2 regions of the Peribacillus sp. P4_B1 genome follow, and region 2 is predicted to be linked to the other one. Evidence: riboswitches for the same ligand, from Rfam matches in the RefSeq annotation. Region 2 holds a riboswitch; the other holds the start of a gene.

The links. Region 2 has a riboswitch for ZMP and ZTP ahead of AC1DVK_RS08565 (phosphoglycerate dehydrogenase). Riboswitches for the same ligand answer to the same signal wherever they lie in the genome.
Region 1: it holds a riboswitch for ZMP and ZTP, as region 2 does, so the genes downstream of both, AC1DVK_RS03665 (APC family permease) here and AC1DVK_RS08565 (phosphoglycerate dehydrogenase) in region 2, are expected to answer to the same signal.

The regions. Positions count from the first base shown of each region.
Region 1 is NZ_JBFUHM010000004.1:106,488-114,720, reverse strand. It holds gene AC1DVK_RS03670 (amino acid permease) at 552-1,940, shown strand; ZMP/ZTP riboswitch at 2,573-2,651, shown strand; gene AC1DVK_RS03665 (APC family permease) at 2,704-4,296, shown strand; gene AC1DVK_RS03660 (FAD-binding oxidoreductase) at 4,630-5,979, shown strand; gene AC1DVK_RS03655 (LysR family transcriptional regulator) at 6,708-7,619, shown strand; gene AC1DVK_RS03650 (LLM class flavin-dependent oxidoreductase) at 7,752-8,233, shown strand, end outside.
Region 2 is NZ_JBFUHM010000011.1:30,413-38,645, reverse strand. It holds gene AC1DVK_RS08595 (DNA sulfur modification protein DndB) at 1-307, opposite strand, end outside; gene AC1DVK_RS08590 (protealysin inhibitor emfourin) at 650-967, opposite strand; gene AC1DVK_RS08585 (M4 family metallopeptidase) at 1,000-2,058, opposite strand; gene AC1DVK_RS08580 (PepSY-associated TM helix domain-containing protein) at 2,561-3,928, shown strand; gene AC1DVK_RS08575 (FixH family protein) at 3,956-4,426, shown strand; gene AC1DVK_RS08570 (DUF4405 domain-containing protein) at 4,884-5,786, opposite strand; gene AC1DVK_RS08565 (phosphoglycerate dehydrogenase) at 6,080-7,279, opposite strand; ZMP/ZTP riboswitch at 7,422-7,500, opposite strand; gene AC1DVK_RS08560 (ATP-dependent metallopeptidase FtsH/Yme1/Tma family protein) at 7,697-8,134, opposite strand.

The sequences.
Region 1 (8,233 bases), on a different contig from region 2:
TGCTATAGTGTCATCCATAGCATTCATCGCTTGCTTGTATGCGGTTGTGTAAAAATGTCTGTCTGCGGTGATCTTCCACTGCTGAAGCATTCATTATACTTATAAAATAATATTGGAATTCTATCATCTATTTTTCTGAAGGTCAACAATTTTTTTTGGGAGTTAGCCAGTCTTATAAGAGGTTTATAACACATTGAAATGGTTTTAATTTTTTTAAACGTTCACTTGAAAAGACTTTGAATGGTTCAAAGCAGAAGTGATTGTTTTCTACTCTTTTTTTGTGTAATCACTATTATAAAATACTGATTCACTTTTTTAAAAAAAGGTATTTTAAGATAGGAAAAATCGCCAAGATATATTTGACAACTGTTTTTTTGAAAAATACATTTGTGTTTTTAAAGAGTATTTACTATTATAAGATAAGAAAACAAAATTAAAGTGTTATTTATATGATTACGATAAGGCATTTCTAACCACAATAATAAATAGAGTCGATTGGCGGTAAGGTTGGAAGAGCATTGCTGCTAATATTGCACCTGGGGGAGTTAATCATGTCAAACAAGGAATTAAAGAGAGGGCTGGAGGCACGTCACATTCAAATGATAGCTTTGGGCGGAACCATTGGGGTCGGGTTATTCATGGGATCGGCGAGCACGATCAAATGGACAGGGCCTTCTGTAATGCTTGCATATGCCATCGCAGGTATATTTATATTTTTCATCATGCGTTCTATGGGGGAGATGCTATATTTAGAACCGACTACGGGTTCTTTTGCATCCTTTGCTAGCAGCTATATACATCCTTTGGCAGGTTATATGACTGCTTGGAGCAATTGGTTTCAATGGGTAATCGTAGGAATGTCCGAAATCATCGCCGTTGGAATGTATATGCAGTATTGGTTCCCGGAGTTACCAGCTTGGATACCAGGTGTGGTCGCCATGATCATCTTGGGGGCAGCCAACCTCATTTCCGTAAAATCTTTCGGGGAATTTGAATTTTGGTTTGCGCTTATAAAAATAATAACGATTGTATTGATGATCGTTGCCGGCCTTGGCCTTATTTTCTTTGGAATAGGGAATGGCGGAGACGCAATTGGATTATCGAATCTTTGGGCAAATGGCGGCTTCTTTACGGGAGGCTGGACAGGATTCTTCTTTGCGCTTTCCCTTGTTGTGGCTTCCTATCAAGGCGTTGAGCTCATCGGCATCGCGGCCGGAGAAGCGAAGAATCCAACGAAGACCGTAACAAAAGCGATCCAATCAATCATATGGCGCATTTTAATTTTCTATATTGGCGCTATATTCGTCATCGTGACGGTTTATCCATGGGATAAACTAGATGACATCGGAAGTCCATTCGTTTCAACCTTTGCTAAAATCGGTATCACAGCAGCTGCAGGAATCATTAACTTTGTCGTAATCACTGCGGCAATGTCCGGATGCAACAGTGGGATCTTCAGTGCAGGGCGTATGCTTTACACACTGGCATTGAATGGCCAAGCTCCTAAAATCTTTGCAAAAGTATCTAAAAGTGGAGTGCCGGCATATTGTACGATCGCTGTACTATTAGGATTGGGTATCGGGGTTGTCCTGAATTACCTTGCACCGCCGGAATTATTCCTTTATGTGTACAGTGCGAGTGTTTTACCCGGAATGATTCCATGGTTTGTCATACTTATCAGTGAGCTTAAATTCAGAAAGGTAAATGCTGCTGAAATGGAGAAACATCCGTTCAAAATGCCGTTTGCCCCTTACAGTAATTATGCGACAATTGCCTTTTTACTGATGGTGCTGGTGGGTATGTGGATCAATCCCAGTACAAGGATTTCCTTGGTTGTCGGGATCGTTTTCCTAGCATTGGTAGTAGTAAGTTATTACATGCTGAAAATGGATAAACGAATACCATTGGATGCTAAATCCGATGATGAGATTTCCAGTTAAGAAGTCTCGTGCCATTTCGATAAAAAGATGAGTGATACGAGTTTTTCTATAATAAGGATTTTGGGAGATCATCTTGGTTAATCTACGTTCATGACTCGAGCTTTGCCGAGTGTGTTTCCCCTTAGTATAAATATAATAGACACTAATTAAAGTTGTGCATAAATTGTGGACAAAACAAAGAGAGATAAAGAGAAATCTTCATCCCTCAGGCTTTTTCCCAACTTGTGCATGACTTTTTTTGAGGAAAGAACAGTTATTGTAGAAAAAATTCTCAATAAAGCTATGGAGTATTCAAGTATTTTCTTTGGCAGAAAATGAGATTTTCCTAACTAGGCATGAATTCTATGTAAATGGTTTTGGGATATAATTTGTAAAAAATGAACGGTTCATTTTTGCACATATAGGCTATTTAAGGTTTTTAAGTATAATGTTTAAGGGAAATGATTATAGGTTTTAACATATGTTCTAAAAATCGAATGTTTGTTTTTTTGAGCCTTTATTCGCCTAATTTTTTCAAATTCAAAAGAATATTGATAGGTAATTCCGAAAAATCAATGGTAATATTTAAAAAATATAAATATTTTTTTAGTGTTGTGGAATTTAAAATAATCTTATATACTTAAAAAAACTATTTTCCTATATGTAACTGGCGCAACATGGAGTACCATGGGGGAGCATATAGAGTATAAGCCGCGCGCCTGGGCAAACACTTGATTTATAGATCAAGTGTTTTTTATTTTCCTAGGAAGAGGTGTAGGTAGAGATGAGTAATATGCATAGAAAGATGGGGACCTTTGCTTTAACTATGACAGGTATTGGTTCTATTATCGGCTCAGGTTGGTTGTTCGGAGCGTGGAAAGCTGCCCAGATTGCTGGACCAGCAGCTATTTTTTCTTGGATTATCGGTATGGTGGTAATTTTATTTATTGCATTATCTTACGCAGAGCTTGGGGCAATGTTTCCTGAAGCTGGAGGCATGGTTAAGTATCCTCAATATTCGCATGGCTCTTTTATTGGATTTTTAGCTGCGTGGGCGAACTGGATATCTATCGCTTCGACTATTACCGTTGAGGCCATTGCTTCGGTACAATATATGAGTACGTGGCCTTGGGAATGGGCCAGATGGTCTCATTCTTTAGTTGATAACAATATCTTAACGACCAAAGGATTATTCATAGCTTCTTTACTACTATTGTTCTATTTCTTCGTCAACTATTGGACAGTCAACCTTTTTGCTAAGGCAAATTCATTTATTACCATTTTTAAATTAATTGTTCCAGGTGTAATGGCAGGATCGTTATTTTTTGCTGGATTTCATGGTGAAAACTTTACAAGTTCTCAGGGTATCGCACCATATGGTTGGGCAAGCGTTTTAACAGCAGTAGCTACTTCTGGTATAGTGTTTGCGTTTAACGGATTTCAAAGTCCCGTTAATATGGCAGGTGAAGCGAAGTCACCGAATAAGTCTATACCTATTGCTGTTATTGGCTCTATTCTAATTGCAGGTTTTATATACGTTATGTTACAAGTTGTGTTCATCGGTGTAGTCGATCCGTCAATGATCGTGAACGGATGGAGTCATCTGAATTTTAATTCACCTTTTGCAGATTTGGCAATTGCTCTAAGCCTTAACTGGTTAGCGATTGTATTGTTTGTAGATGCGTTTGTTTCACCGTCTGGTTCAGGTGCCACTTATACAGCTACAACTTCGCGAATGCTTTATGGAATGCAGAAAAATGGATACTTACCGAGGATCTTTGGTACATTACATCCACTTTATGGTGTTCCGCGTGCAGCGATGTTATTAAACTTAGGTGTATGTTTTATCTTTTTATTTTTGTTCCGCGGATGGGGCGTACTTGCAGAAGTGATTTCAGTTGCCACACTTATTTCGTATATCATGGGGCCAGTTGCATTGGCAACATTAAGACGTACCGCTTCACATTTTAACCGTCCATTTCACTTAAAAGGTGCCTCTATTATTGCACCTTGCGGATTTGTTTTTGCATCGCTTACTTTATACTGGGCGCGTTGGCCATTAACAGGAGAAGTCGCTTTCATCATTGCCATTGGACTGCCTATTTACTTTTATTATCAAGCTAAAAATAAATGGAATGGATTCAAAAAACAATTTTTATCAGGTGTTTGGATGCTTCTTTACTTAGGTTGTATGATTTTGATTTCTTATATTGGAAGTGAGAAGTTCGGCGGAAAAAATATTCTTACATTTGGCTGGGATATGGTGGTCATTACATGTCTGGCACTTGGCTTCTTTTGGTGGGGAGTTAAGAGCGGGATTAAAACGGAATACATGGATGAAGCTGAAAAAATCAACAAAGAATTTATCAATAAATAACTTTTTGTGCAGACACAGAAATATGAGTATAAAGAAAACATGGTTATTTTATGACCATGTTTTTTTATTTATTTTAAAATAAGTGCTGGCGATTGTAACGGTATTTTGTTTTAAGGGTTTTTTAGTCTTTGCGATTAATTCACAAGTAAATAGTGAAATCTTGCGAGTTAAGTATGCTCTATCAAATAGAAAACAAAATATCCTACTTTTTAGTGAGGTAAAAGTATGAATTGGATTGATTTTAAATCACTTTCACCTATAGAATGTGTCTTTTCCTAAAGGTTTTCATAGTATATATAACTCTCCACATCATTTGAGAAAGGGGTTAATATTTTGGAAAGAACAAAGCTTACTGGGCGTATCGTTACACCTAATGATGCCGAATACGAGCATGCCAGGATAAATAATAACTTAAGTTCCCCCAAATTTCCAAAGGTCATTGTGTTTTGCCAAAATACCAATGATGTGTTGAATTCACTGAAGTGGGCCCGGGAAAATCATACACCTTTCCGGGTTAGGAGCGGCAGGCATAGTTATGAAAACTTTTCATTAGTGAACGGCGGTCTAATCATTGATATTAGTGAAATGTACAAGATCAAGGTCAATCGTGAAAAAATGATCGCAAAAATTGAAGCCGGAGCTGATTTAGGGCAAGTATATAATAATCTATGGAAGTATGGAACGACGATTCCGGCTGGGACCGAAAGCGGTGTAGGTCTTGTAGGTCTTACGCTTGGCGGTGGTATAGGGATGTTAACGAGGCGCTTTGGACTTACTTGTGACAATCTGGTTGAAATAGAAATGGTAAGGGCGTGTGGAAAGATGGGCGCCAAACTCATTAAAGCAAATAGGAAAATTAATAGTGATTTATTTTGGGCATGCTGCGGGGGTGGAGGAGGAAACTTTGGCATAGTCACTTCTCTTACTTTCAGGGTACACCCTGTATCAAGGGTATCGGTTTTCTCCGTCACATGGGGGTGGAAAGATTTCGAAGCGGTGTTTAATGCCTGGCAGGATTGGGCCCCTCAAGCTGATGAATGTCTTACTTCTGAAATTGAATTCAAGGCAAAGGAAGTAAACCAAATTATCGCTCAAGGTGAATTTGTTGGAACGTCACATAGGTTAAAGCAGCTTCTAAAACCTTTGACGAAAACTGGTTCACCAACAAATGTCATGATAAAGGAAGTCCCTTACATTGAAGCCGTAGGATTCTTTAATGATCCGAGTGGAAATCGGCCGGCCCATCGTAAGAGGTCAGGTTCTTTCATTGAAAAAACTTTTCCTCAGCGAGCAATCTTGACGATGAAGCATTTTCTGGAAAACGCTCCAAATGAAAATGCAGCCATTTGGCATCAATCCCTTGGAGGAGCGGCTGGCCGTGTGGAACCAAAGGAAACGGCATTTTATTATCGGGATGCTTTAATCGCCCAGGAGTATTTGGCTACATGGACTAATCCAGAAGAAGAGCGGCAAAACATTCACTGGATCAAGGAACTTAAGTACGCCTTGTCTCCGTATACTACAGGTGACTATGTGAATTGGCCGGATACCCTCATCAAAGATTGGCCAACTGCGTACTATGGAGAAAATTTCAAACGGCTTCGAGAAGTGAAAACGACCTATGATCCATACAATACGTTTAGATTCCCTCAAAGCATACCGCCATTAAAAAGGTGGGGTTGAATGGAAGCATCAAAATCATTCGATATTAAAAGGCCTATTCCTCAATATGGGTATAGGGCTCTGTTATTTAGGTTTTGTATATATTAATTGAGGTAATCCCAAAAATCATGCTTATGAAAGTAAGGTTTGCGTAAGGGGAACGGTCGCTTTTACCTGATTTAATTGATTGTTATCAATTTAGTTGAGGCATGTAGTTTCTTTCCTTATGTCATTATTGGAATTCCCTACATTAGGTTGACCCTTCTTTTCTTTTATAAGGAGAAAAAATATAACATATACATGATGGTCCATCAATTTCCCAAAAAGTGGACCGCTTGGAAAAGTCCCGAAACGTCCAAAAAAGATTGACGAACAAAGAATAGATAAGGATTCTGTGCATAACTTGTGGACAACAAATGATCAAGTGACCATCCAAATCCGTGAAACTTTAGTTTTTAAAATCGGGCAAAAAGAGAATGGAACTATCAGTTTTATTTACTTAGAATCCTCTACCTGCATAAATAGTATTAGGTTCCTTGAATATCATGTTGTATGAATCGCAATAAATATATCGTGACTTGTTGATTGTTCAGTTAATTAAATTACACCTTTACTTATTGGTTTTATAGGATTAAAATCGGAGAAAGAATTATTATAATAGGATGAGCTGATTGGACAACCAAAAGCTCCTGAACGCGATAAGCGAACAGGAGCTTTTTGCGTTCATTTTGGAAAAAGGAGTTGGGAAGATGAATATTGACCATATTGAAGCTTTTATGTATGTTGTTCACCTTAATAGTTTTCATAAAGCCGCAGAGGCAATGTTTTTATCACAGCCAACGGTTTCGGCAAGAATTAAGACACTTGAGAGTGAACTCGATTCAGTACTATTTGAGAGGCAAGGGAGAGGGATTATTTTAACCGAAAAAGGGAAAGCCTTCATTCCTTTTGCGGATCAAATTATTCGCACCTTTCAACAGGGGAAAAAACAGTTGAAAACAGGAAGCGAACTGGAGGAAATAAAGATAGGGGCTAATATCATTACATCGCAATACTTTATTCCATTTGCTCTTCCTCTATGGAAAATGGAAAACCCCAATTTACGCTTTAAATTTATTTCAGCAACAAATGATGCATTAATGGATAAATTGCTTCAGAAACAGGTTGATATAGCATTTATGAAGGATGTTACACATAGTGGTCTGCAAAATTACAAGACCCTTGATAATTCGATTCGTTTAGTCGTGTATCCAGGACATCCATTTCAACTTCAAACTGAGTTAACAGTGCAGGAATTAGCAATTGAGCCGTTGGTATTTTTTGAGTGCGGTGCGTTTGACTGGAACCATGTTCATAAAATTTTTGAAGTATCTAATGTAGAACCGCACATTGAATTTCAGGTTAATCACCTGGAAGTGGCGAAGTCGCTAATTCTTAGCAGAAGCTGTATCGGATTTTTACCGTACTTATGTATTAAAAAAGAGTTAGAACAGGGAACTTTGATTGAAGTGGATGTGTCACATTTAATCAAGATAAAGCAGCACATCTATCTGACGCATTTAAATCACGGGATGGAATCCCCTTTATTATGGAAAGACATTCTTTTATCAATTCGGAAATTTGAGAAAAACCATCAGCAATTACAGATAGAATCGAATTGATAGATATTTTCTATCAATACAATATTTTTTTCTATCAGTAAAACCATTGCCATTAGCATGTTTTAGGTGATAGGATAGTCAAAATATAATTATTCACATAAGTAAACTATGAATTAAAGCGGAGGAGAGAATATGAGTTATAAACTTGGCATTTTAGACCAGAGCCCGATATTTCCAGGAGCCTCAGCATTTGATGCACTACAGCAAACCATTAAACTGGCTAGACATGCAGAAGAGTGGGGTTATACCCGTTTCTGGGTATCGGAACATCATCATGCCGAACAGCTGGCGGGGTCCTCCCCGGAAGTATTGATCTCTTATTTATTAGCTCAGACAAAATCGATTCGGGTAGGGTCCGGAGGTGTTATGCTTCAGCATTATAGTCCATATAAAGTAGCGGAAAACTTTCACGTGTTATCAAATCTTTCGCCAGGCAGGGTAGACCTTGGCATCGGAAAGGCACCAGGTGGCCTCCCCTTATCAACGAAGGCGCTACAGTTTGGAACTGTGAATGATGGAAAGGATTTCGAAGAGCGGTTATCTTTCCTGCAAGAAATAATTGAAAATTCAGTTAATGAAACTCACCCGCTTGCAGGCATTCAAGCGACACCACT
Region 2 (8,233 bases):
TGTGCTGACCATCAAGTATGTATATTTTGCTTCCTGGTGGCAGTTCTCCGCCATCGGTCACTTCTTTGATCGCTCCCCTGCTCGAGAAGATGAACGGGGAAAAGTAAAAGTCCCCTTCCGATACAGAATCAATGATGAACTCCCTGATTTCAGTCCTTCTATTGAGATCAAGCTTTCTTTGAACCGCCTCATCGACCTCGAATATTGCCTCCAATGTGGAGAATTGGATTTGCGAGATCAATATGCCCTTCCCGAATTGGGTACAGCTGTTTCCGGGTATCGTCACTTTCATTTCTTGATATGTCATTCACTTCACCTCTCTGTGACCATTATCCTATTTTATGCATTTTTTGTAAAACCGCTCTGTTTGTACCTCTATCAAAATTCGTTCCCTATTGTGACTCAATTACCTGTTTGACTGGCTAACTCTTTACAAGCCCTCATTAAAGAGCTATACTTTCCAATTTCCTTTTCAAATCTGCTACTCTAGATTGATATTTCCTTGTTATTTTGTGTCAATTTAGAGAACAAACAGCCAAAATCCATGTAAAAAGTGAAATGAAATGACATTTTTGTGAAGTTTTAAGAACACGTAAAAAAAGTCTATCTGAATGATAGACTTTTTTCTTTAAATTTAATTTAAGTTAATCTATTCTGCCATCTTTATTTCAATGGCTAAGTTACGTAAGTAATCCAATAAGGGCCGTATTTCCTCCGGGGCTGTTGTGTCAGTAAATGAGAAGGACTGTTTCTGCTTTTCATCGGCTATATCCAGCTTGTATGAAAACGAGTCCGCTCCTTGGGCTTTGGCTCCAGCCATTTTACTTAGGTGGGCATTAGGAAGGTCAGCTGTCTTCAGTAAATTCAGTAATTCCTCATTTTTTCCCTCTGGCAATTCATCTGTGTCTATCTTAAAGTTCAAGTCGAGGTTGGCAAATCCCCCTATGCAGCTAAATTGGATATGCATGTTAAATGAAGCCTCCTATTCATGGATTATGACTACTCAGGCAGTCCAACCGCTTTAAAAGCATTTTCAATTGTCCCTACAGCCGTTTTCGGAACTTCTCCACTATCAACAAGTTTTTGCGCTGACTTGATGACAATCTGTACGAATTGATTGAAATTTGCCGTTGCAAATAAATTCTGCATCGCATTGAACCAGATCAAAGCCGCTTTGTCCGTTCCGATCTCCATCGATACTAGATAAAAGGCCTTGTTTGGTATGCCGCTATTGATATGGACACCATGATTATCCCGATCTCCTTTATAGAAGTTCCTCATGTGATCAGGCTGCAAATCTTTCCCCATTAACTTATTGTCAAATGCAGTACCTGGTGCTTTCATCGAACGGAGGGCCTGTCCTTTCAGTGATGGTCCCATTATATCAGCACCGATTAGCCAATCTGCATCTCCCGCTGTTTGCTTTAAATGAAATTGTTTTATGGCAATTCCAAACGCATCCGAAAGATGTTCATTCAAGGCCCCAGACTGACCATCATACTCCAATCCACTTGTGAACTGCGTAACCCCATGTGTAAGTTCGTGTCCAATAACATCGAGTGAATTGGCAAAATTGCTAAAGATGACCCCATCGCCGTCACCAAATACCATTTCATCCCCGTCCCAATAGGCATTCGTGAATTTATTCCCATAATGAACGTTCAGAATGAGATCAAGGCCTTTGTTATCAATTGAATTACGATGCAAGACATCCTTGAAATAGTCACGCACAACTCCGCTATAATCATATGCAGCGTTAACTACTGGGTCTGCATTTGATCGATCCCCTTCTTTCCTGGCCTCATTCTCCCGGAGTTTCGTTCCTCCCTTGCAATCATAAACATGACGGGCAGATTCTCCACGAGGACCAGCTCCTGCATCAGTTAAAGCGACAACACCATCAATATCATATTCCTTCAAGATTCTGCGCCTGCGCATATGACGGCTTTTCGCTAAACTGACCCGTGCTTCTTCCACATCATTTTGTGCCAAATTCTCAAGAATATAGTTAGGTACGATGAAACACTGACACTTTTTGGAACAATCTCTTTTGTGCATATTCAACACTCCTTCATGTTTTTTTTCGATCCATTACATTTTCGTTATACAATAATGCCAACGCGTCTGTCCTCAACATCCTTCATGGTACTTATCCGTTCAACAAGTGTTTGATGCTTTTCCTATATTCAACACATTTCTATAGATTACTTTCGCCGGACTACCCCCATTTTCCTCCATTCCTTCCCACTCTTCTATTTGCAAACTCTTTCTCAGCAAATTCACTCCTTAGTTACAGTTGTTCTTATTTTTCGGTTTGATAACTCATTTTCATTTCCTCTTAAAAATGCCTCTGCTATAGGAAGTTGTTGATTTTCTTGTTGAATGAACAATGGAGTTTAGTAAAATGGGAAATATATCAAATAATGATAATTCGCGGTGAATAACTTATGCAAATTTAAATTTCCTTTTTTTACAAACTTCATATTTTACTCACAAATATTATTTATCATCAATATAGGTGAATTTAAAATACTATTCAAAAAAATAGGAGGTCCTGTATATGGAAGCGGGTATAACAAAAACTACTATACAAAATCAAACAAACACCTCTTTGTATAGAACAGTATGGAGATGGCATTTTTATGCTGGAATTATTTTCGCACCCTTACTTATTATTCTAGCAGCCACTGGCTCAATCTATTTATTTAAGCCACAAATTGAACAAGTACTTTATCAAGACTACAACGAGGTTACTCCGCAAGAAGATAAAATACCGGCATCCCGGCAGATTGAGCAAGTGAAGAAACTTTACCCTAATGCAGTGGTGACAAAATATCATCCAGGAGAAAATGCCTCTCGTTCAAGTGAAGTAAGCATTACTTCTAATAAGGAGTCCCTTACAATTTTTATAGACCCCTATACAGGTAAATCTATTGGAGAGTTGAATGATGAAGACAGAATTATGGATAAAATTGAAGAAATTCATGGTGAACTAATGGCTGGCACCTTAGGTGATAGAATTGTAGAGTTAGCTGCGTGCTGGGCAGTTGTGTTAATTGTCTCCGGTCTTTATTTATGGTATCCAAAAAAGAAGCAAGGTCTTTCTGGTGTACTTTTTCCAAGATTAAATAAAGGAAAAAATATTTTCAGAAGAGATTTACATGCAGTACCTGCCTTTTGGATAACTACAGGTATGCTATTTTTAATTATGACAGGATTGCCTTGGTCAGGTTTTTGGGGAAGTAATTTTCAATCGTTAGCTACCAATTCTGGATCTGGGTATCCTCCATCTATATGGTCAGGAAGTGCTCCAACATCCTCAATTAAAACAAAAGATATTGCAGATGTTCCTTGGGCAGCAGAAAATTTAGATGTACCTATCTCAGGTATTCAAGGTTTTATCCCACTGTCCATTGATGATGTAGTTACAATTGCGAATCGTGAGGGTATGCATCCAAGTTATAGCATAAATATTCCAAATGAAACAGATGGCGTTTATACATTATCAGCTTTTCCACCGAAAGCACAAGATGAAGCAACTATGCATATCGACCAATATTCCGGTGCAGTTCTAGCTGATTATCGTTATGATCATTACGGTTTAATAGGAAAAATAGTTGCATGGGGAATTACATTGCACAAAGGGACCCAATTTGGTTTGATTAATCAAATAATCAGCCTTCTTATTTGTTTAGGAATAATTCTTGTTGCCGTTAGTGGTTTTTATTTATGGTGGAAGCGAAAGCCGAAAAAAGGATTAGGTGCACCAAAAGCTCCTCATATAAAGAACATGAAATCCTTTCTAATTCTGTTAATAGGTCTAGGAATTTTGTTTCCTTTGGTTGGTTTGTCGCTTATTGTTGTGTGGCTAATTGACTGGTTAATTATTAAAAGAAGATCTGCAGTTAAGAAAGTTATGAATGCATAATTCGAAATGTAAAGGGTGGCTTTTGCCGTGAAAAAAAATATATGTATTTTTTTAATCTTTATTTTCATCCTATTGCTAAGTGCATGTTCACTTGAAAAAGATGCCGCTAATCAATACAAAGAAGAGACGCCTCTTGAATCAGAAATAATCATACCAGAATCCTTTACTGCTAATAAACAGGAGACGATAAAGGTTGTTCTTACTCAAGGTGGTAAAAGGGTTAGAAGCGCAGATTATGTTCACTTTGAGATATGGAAACAAGATGGATCTCTCAAATATAGTATGGAACAAGCTGAGGCAGAGGGAAACGGTACTTATAGTTTAAGTAAAAACTTTGATAGTGATGGTCTATACTATATAAAAGTACATGCAAGTAACGATGGTTCAATAATTATGCCTCAAAAACAGTTTATCGTAGGAAAACTTTCTAAAAGCGATTTAAAAATCTTGCAAAAAGGTATGCATAAACAAGAAGAAAGTCATGAACATCATCATTAAATCTATTCGAAAATCCGGTTTTCATTTGAAGACCGGATTTTCTATGGATATTTGCTACCCCGTTTTTGTTAGTAATGATAATAATAGGGTAAGAATTTTAGTTTTTATTTTTGTTATTTTAATAAATAACCAATATTTTATGGATTGGAGAGAATGGTATACCTATTACGATTAATGGATTTTGGAATGAAGGCAATATCGAGCAATTGCTTCCTGTTGGAGTCTTTTTAACATCGAATATACTCCATCAACAGCATCGTCAGAATTTTGGGGGATACCGCTTTTCTTGGTTATTACCTTTCGCTTTGTTTCAACCTGCCTGAGAAAAAGGAAAAAATCCCACTTGTCCCTAAACCTAGCTGGATTAGCAAGAAGTAAAATACACCTTTCCAAAGCCTATTTAAAAAATCAAGGGAACATACTGGTTCAACCAATATCCCCATTATAGAGTTACTTTTTATACACTCGTTAAATCCCCATTACTGGAGTTAGTTTTTTTCTTTTTACTTTTATTTCTCATTATAAATTTTTCCATATAATAAATGATAATTATAAATACAGACATAATGCCAAAATACGATATGATAACACCTAAAGCGTTCGAATTCTCGAATTGGCCTTTTTCCCCTCTTAGGCTGCCTTCTGACATTGGTTTTTCAAATTGGCCTTCTCCCGCTTCGAAGCCGCCTTCCGGAGGATTTGGTCTTTCTCCCCTTTTGAAATCCCCTTGAAAGTTCGGTTTTTCTCCCCTTTCGAAGCCGCCTTCTGGCATTTGTGAGGAAGAAAAATTAAACACGTTCGCAACTCCTTGCAGCTGCATGATGAAATTTGTTGAGTACATTTGATAGCCCCCAAACACTAATAAAGCAATTGTTGCTGCTCTTGCTAAAATCCCTATGAATGGTTTGGGGGTTCTGAACTTCATCATATTTTTAAAAACATTCATTACCCATTTCCAATGTAATCCAATATGAGCTGCAACTAAAATAAGCACTAAAAACGAAATGGATATATGAGAAATTTTAAACCATTGTTCATTACCAACGTTGATATTTGGGAATACAACTCTTGAAATAAAAATACCACTGATCATAATAAAGGTCATTGTAATTAATAACATTACGTTTAAAAAATAACCAAATTTTGTTTTAATAGGTAAATTAAGGTCAAACAATTTAACCGTGACTTTTTTTACCCATCGCCAATTGAGCAATACATGGATGAAAAATAATACGGCAATTACTAACCCGGCAATTTCATGAAACGTTAATCCTCCTAATACTCGTTTATTGAAAAATAATACGAACGTAACGGCCATTAAAATATCTAATCCAAGCTTCACGAACATCAGCTTTTTCATATCTTATCCTCCTAAGTAGTTTGTCCTTGAATTTTTTTAACTAACTCCCTATTCATATTGGTGAAACTTATTATGAATAGTTTTTCTTAATTTTTTATTAAGGGAGTTTAAGGAGAATTAACTGGAGGAATTGCATCTTGAAGACAATGAACTTACCAACAATTCCTTTATAACGCTAAACCCATGCAAATTAAAAAGCCTCAACTCCTTAAAGGAATTGAGGCTTGCACTGCTATTTATCATTTGGGCAAGAAAGCATCAGGGCGTTCCTTCATGCTTTCTTCCTGTTCCAATTAAATAATACGGGTTGTAACGATGCCTTCGATTTGTTTGATTTTTTCTTCCAAGCTAGGAATGATATCGCCGTTTACTTCACCGTCAATGTCGATGATCGTATACGCATATCCCCCACGGCTTCTGTTAACCATATCAGCGATGTTCAAATTAAAGCCTGATACAGCCAGTGTGATTTGCCCAACCATGTTCGGAACGTTTTCATGGAATGTTGCCACACGACGATTTCCTGTAAAAGGAAGTGAAGTATTTGGGAAATTCACTGAGTTCTTGATGTTCCCTGTTTCTAAAAATCCTTTCACCTGACGTGCTGCCATGATGGCACAGTTTTCCTCTGATTCTTGCGTAGAGGCACCAAGATGCGGAATTGGAACGACATTTTTCATTTTCAGCACGTTTTCATTCGGGAAGTCTGTAATGAACTTGCCAACTTTCCCGCTTTCAAGTGCAGCTTCCATATCATTTTCATTCACTAGCTCACCGCGTGAGAAGTTCAAAATATGAACGCCTGGTTTCATGATGCCAAATGTTTCTTGGTTAAACATTCCTCTTGTGTCATCCGTTAATGGAACATGTACAGTAATGTAATCAGATTCTGCAAACAATTCTTCAATCGTCATGGCGCGCTGTACATTGCGAGATAAATTCCAAGCTGTATCGACAGAGATGAACGGGTCAAATCCAATTACATCCATGTCTAAATCCAGGGCATCATTCGCCACAAGCGCACCGATCGCACCTAAGCCTATTACACCCAGAGTTTTTCCCTTGATTTCTTTTCCAACGAATTGTTTCTTTCCTGCTTCTACAAGCTTCGGAATTTGTTCTCCTTCGCCTTCTAATGTCTTTGTCCATGCCACACCGGCAAAAAGGTTACGAGATGAAGCCATTAATGATGTCAGTACCATTTCTTTTACAGCGTTAGCGTTAGCACCAGGTGTATTAAAAACAACGATTCCTTGCTCGGTACATTTGTCGACCGGAATATTATTGACTCCCGCCCCTGCCCTTGCGATTGCTTTTAATTGATCTCCGAATTCCGTTGTATGCATGTTAAAGCTTCGTACAACGATCGCATCAGGGTTTTCACTGTCGTTGTCGACCGTAAATTCGCCTTTATTGAATACATTTAGCCCGCTTTCAGCAATATTATTTAATGTTTTGATCGTTTTCACTTTTTCTAAAAGAATTGTGCTCATCTTGTTTGTCCCCTTTTGGTTATGATAGTTTTTTTTCAAATTTCGGAATATTGACAATATTTTTTGCCCATGAAAATCTGCATTCTTTAAAACTTCACTATCCTCTGTTAGTAAACAGAAAGAGGCAAGGGATAAAATCCCTTACCTCTGCCCAGGCGAACGGCTACGACACTATGTGTTCCCTCACGGTTATCCGTGTTTCGCCAGTTGCACATAGTCTTTTGATTGATTTTATTCTATCAAATTATTCAGCAAATTTCAATATCAATTTAAAAGTTTTATATGGAAGAAGTCAACACTCAGCATGACCGCTTGCGAATGGCTAACTTAAGCAGGTTTAATAGCCTTTGCCAAATCATGTCACGCCAGTATTCCCTTTCATTTCAAACCATCCAATTGGAAAAGCAAGTTTTTTCATCATTTAGAATGGTTCATTCTTTTGACCAATAGTAAAATAACGGAAAATAGGGTGAAAATGATCATGATCGGAATGGACGTTGTAAAAAAATTGACCCATCCGCTTGTCTCTGTGTCTTGTGGCATGACCACAATTTTTTCTATATCATGTTCTTCTGCAGCGTCATTCATTCTATTCATCGAAATTTCACTATTTGGGACAGTGGCGATAAAATATTGATCCTTTTCATAACCTTTCAGCCGCCCGCTTATTTCAAAAACTCTTTTTTGGGGCTCCAACTCCAAATATGTTACTTTGCCATCCTCTAAAGTTGTGAAAAATTCATCTTCAGTTAATTCCTCAGTCGGTTCATTGTCATTATTAAAAATAAACACAATCCCCAAGGTAACCAAGAAGATTAGTAAATAAAATATTTTATTACGGAAAATCCGCTTCATCCTACACCTTCCCCCACGAAACAAACTAGGTCAATAGTATCATATAATAGTAATCATTAACAATTATTCCATGTTCATTTAAAAAGAAGGCCCTGTTGA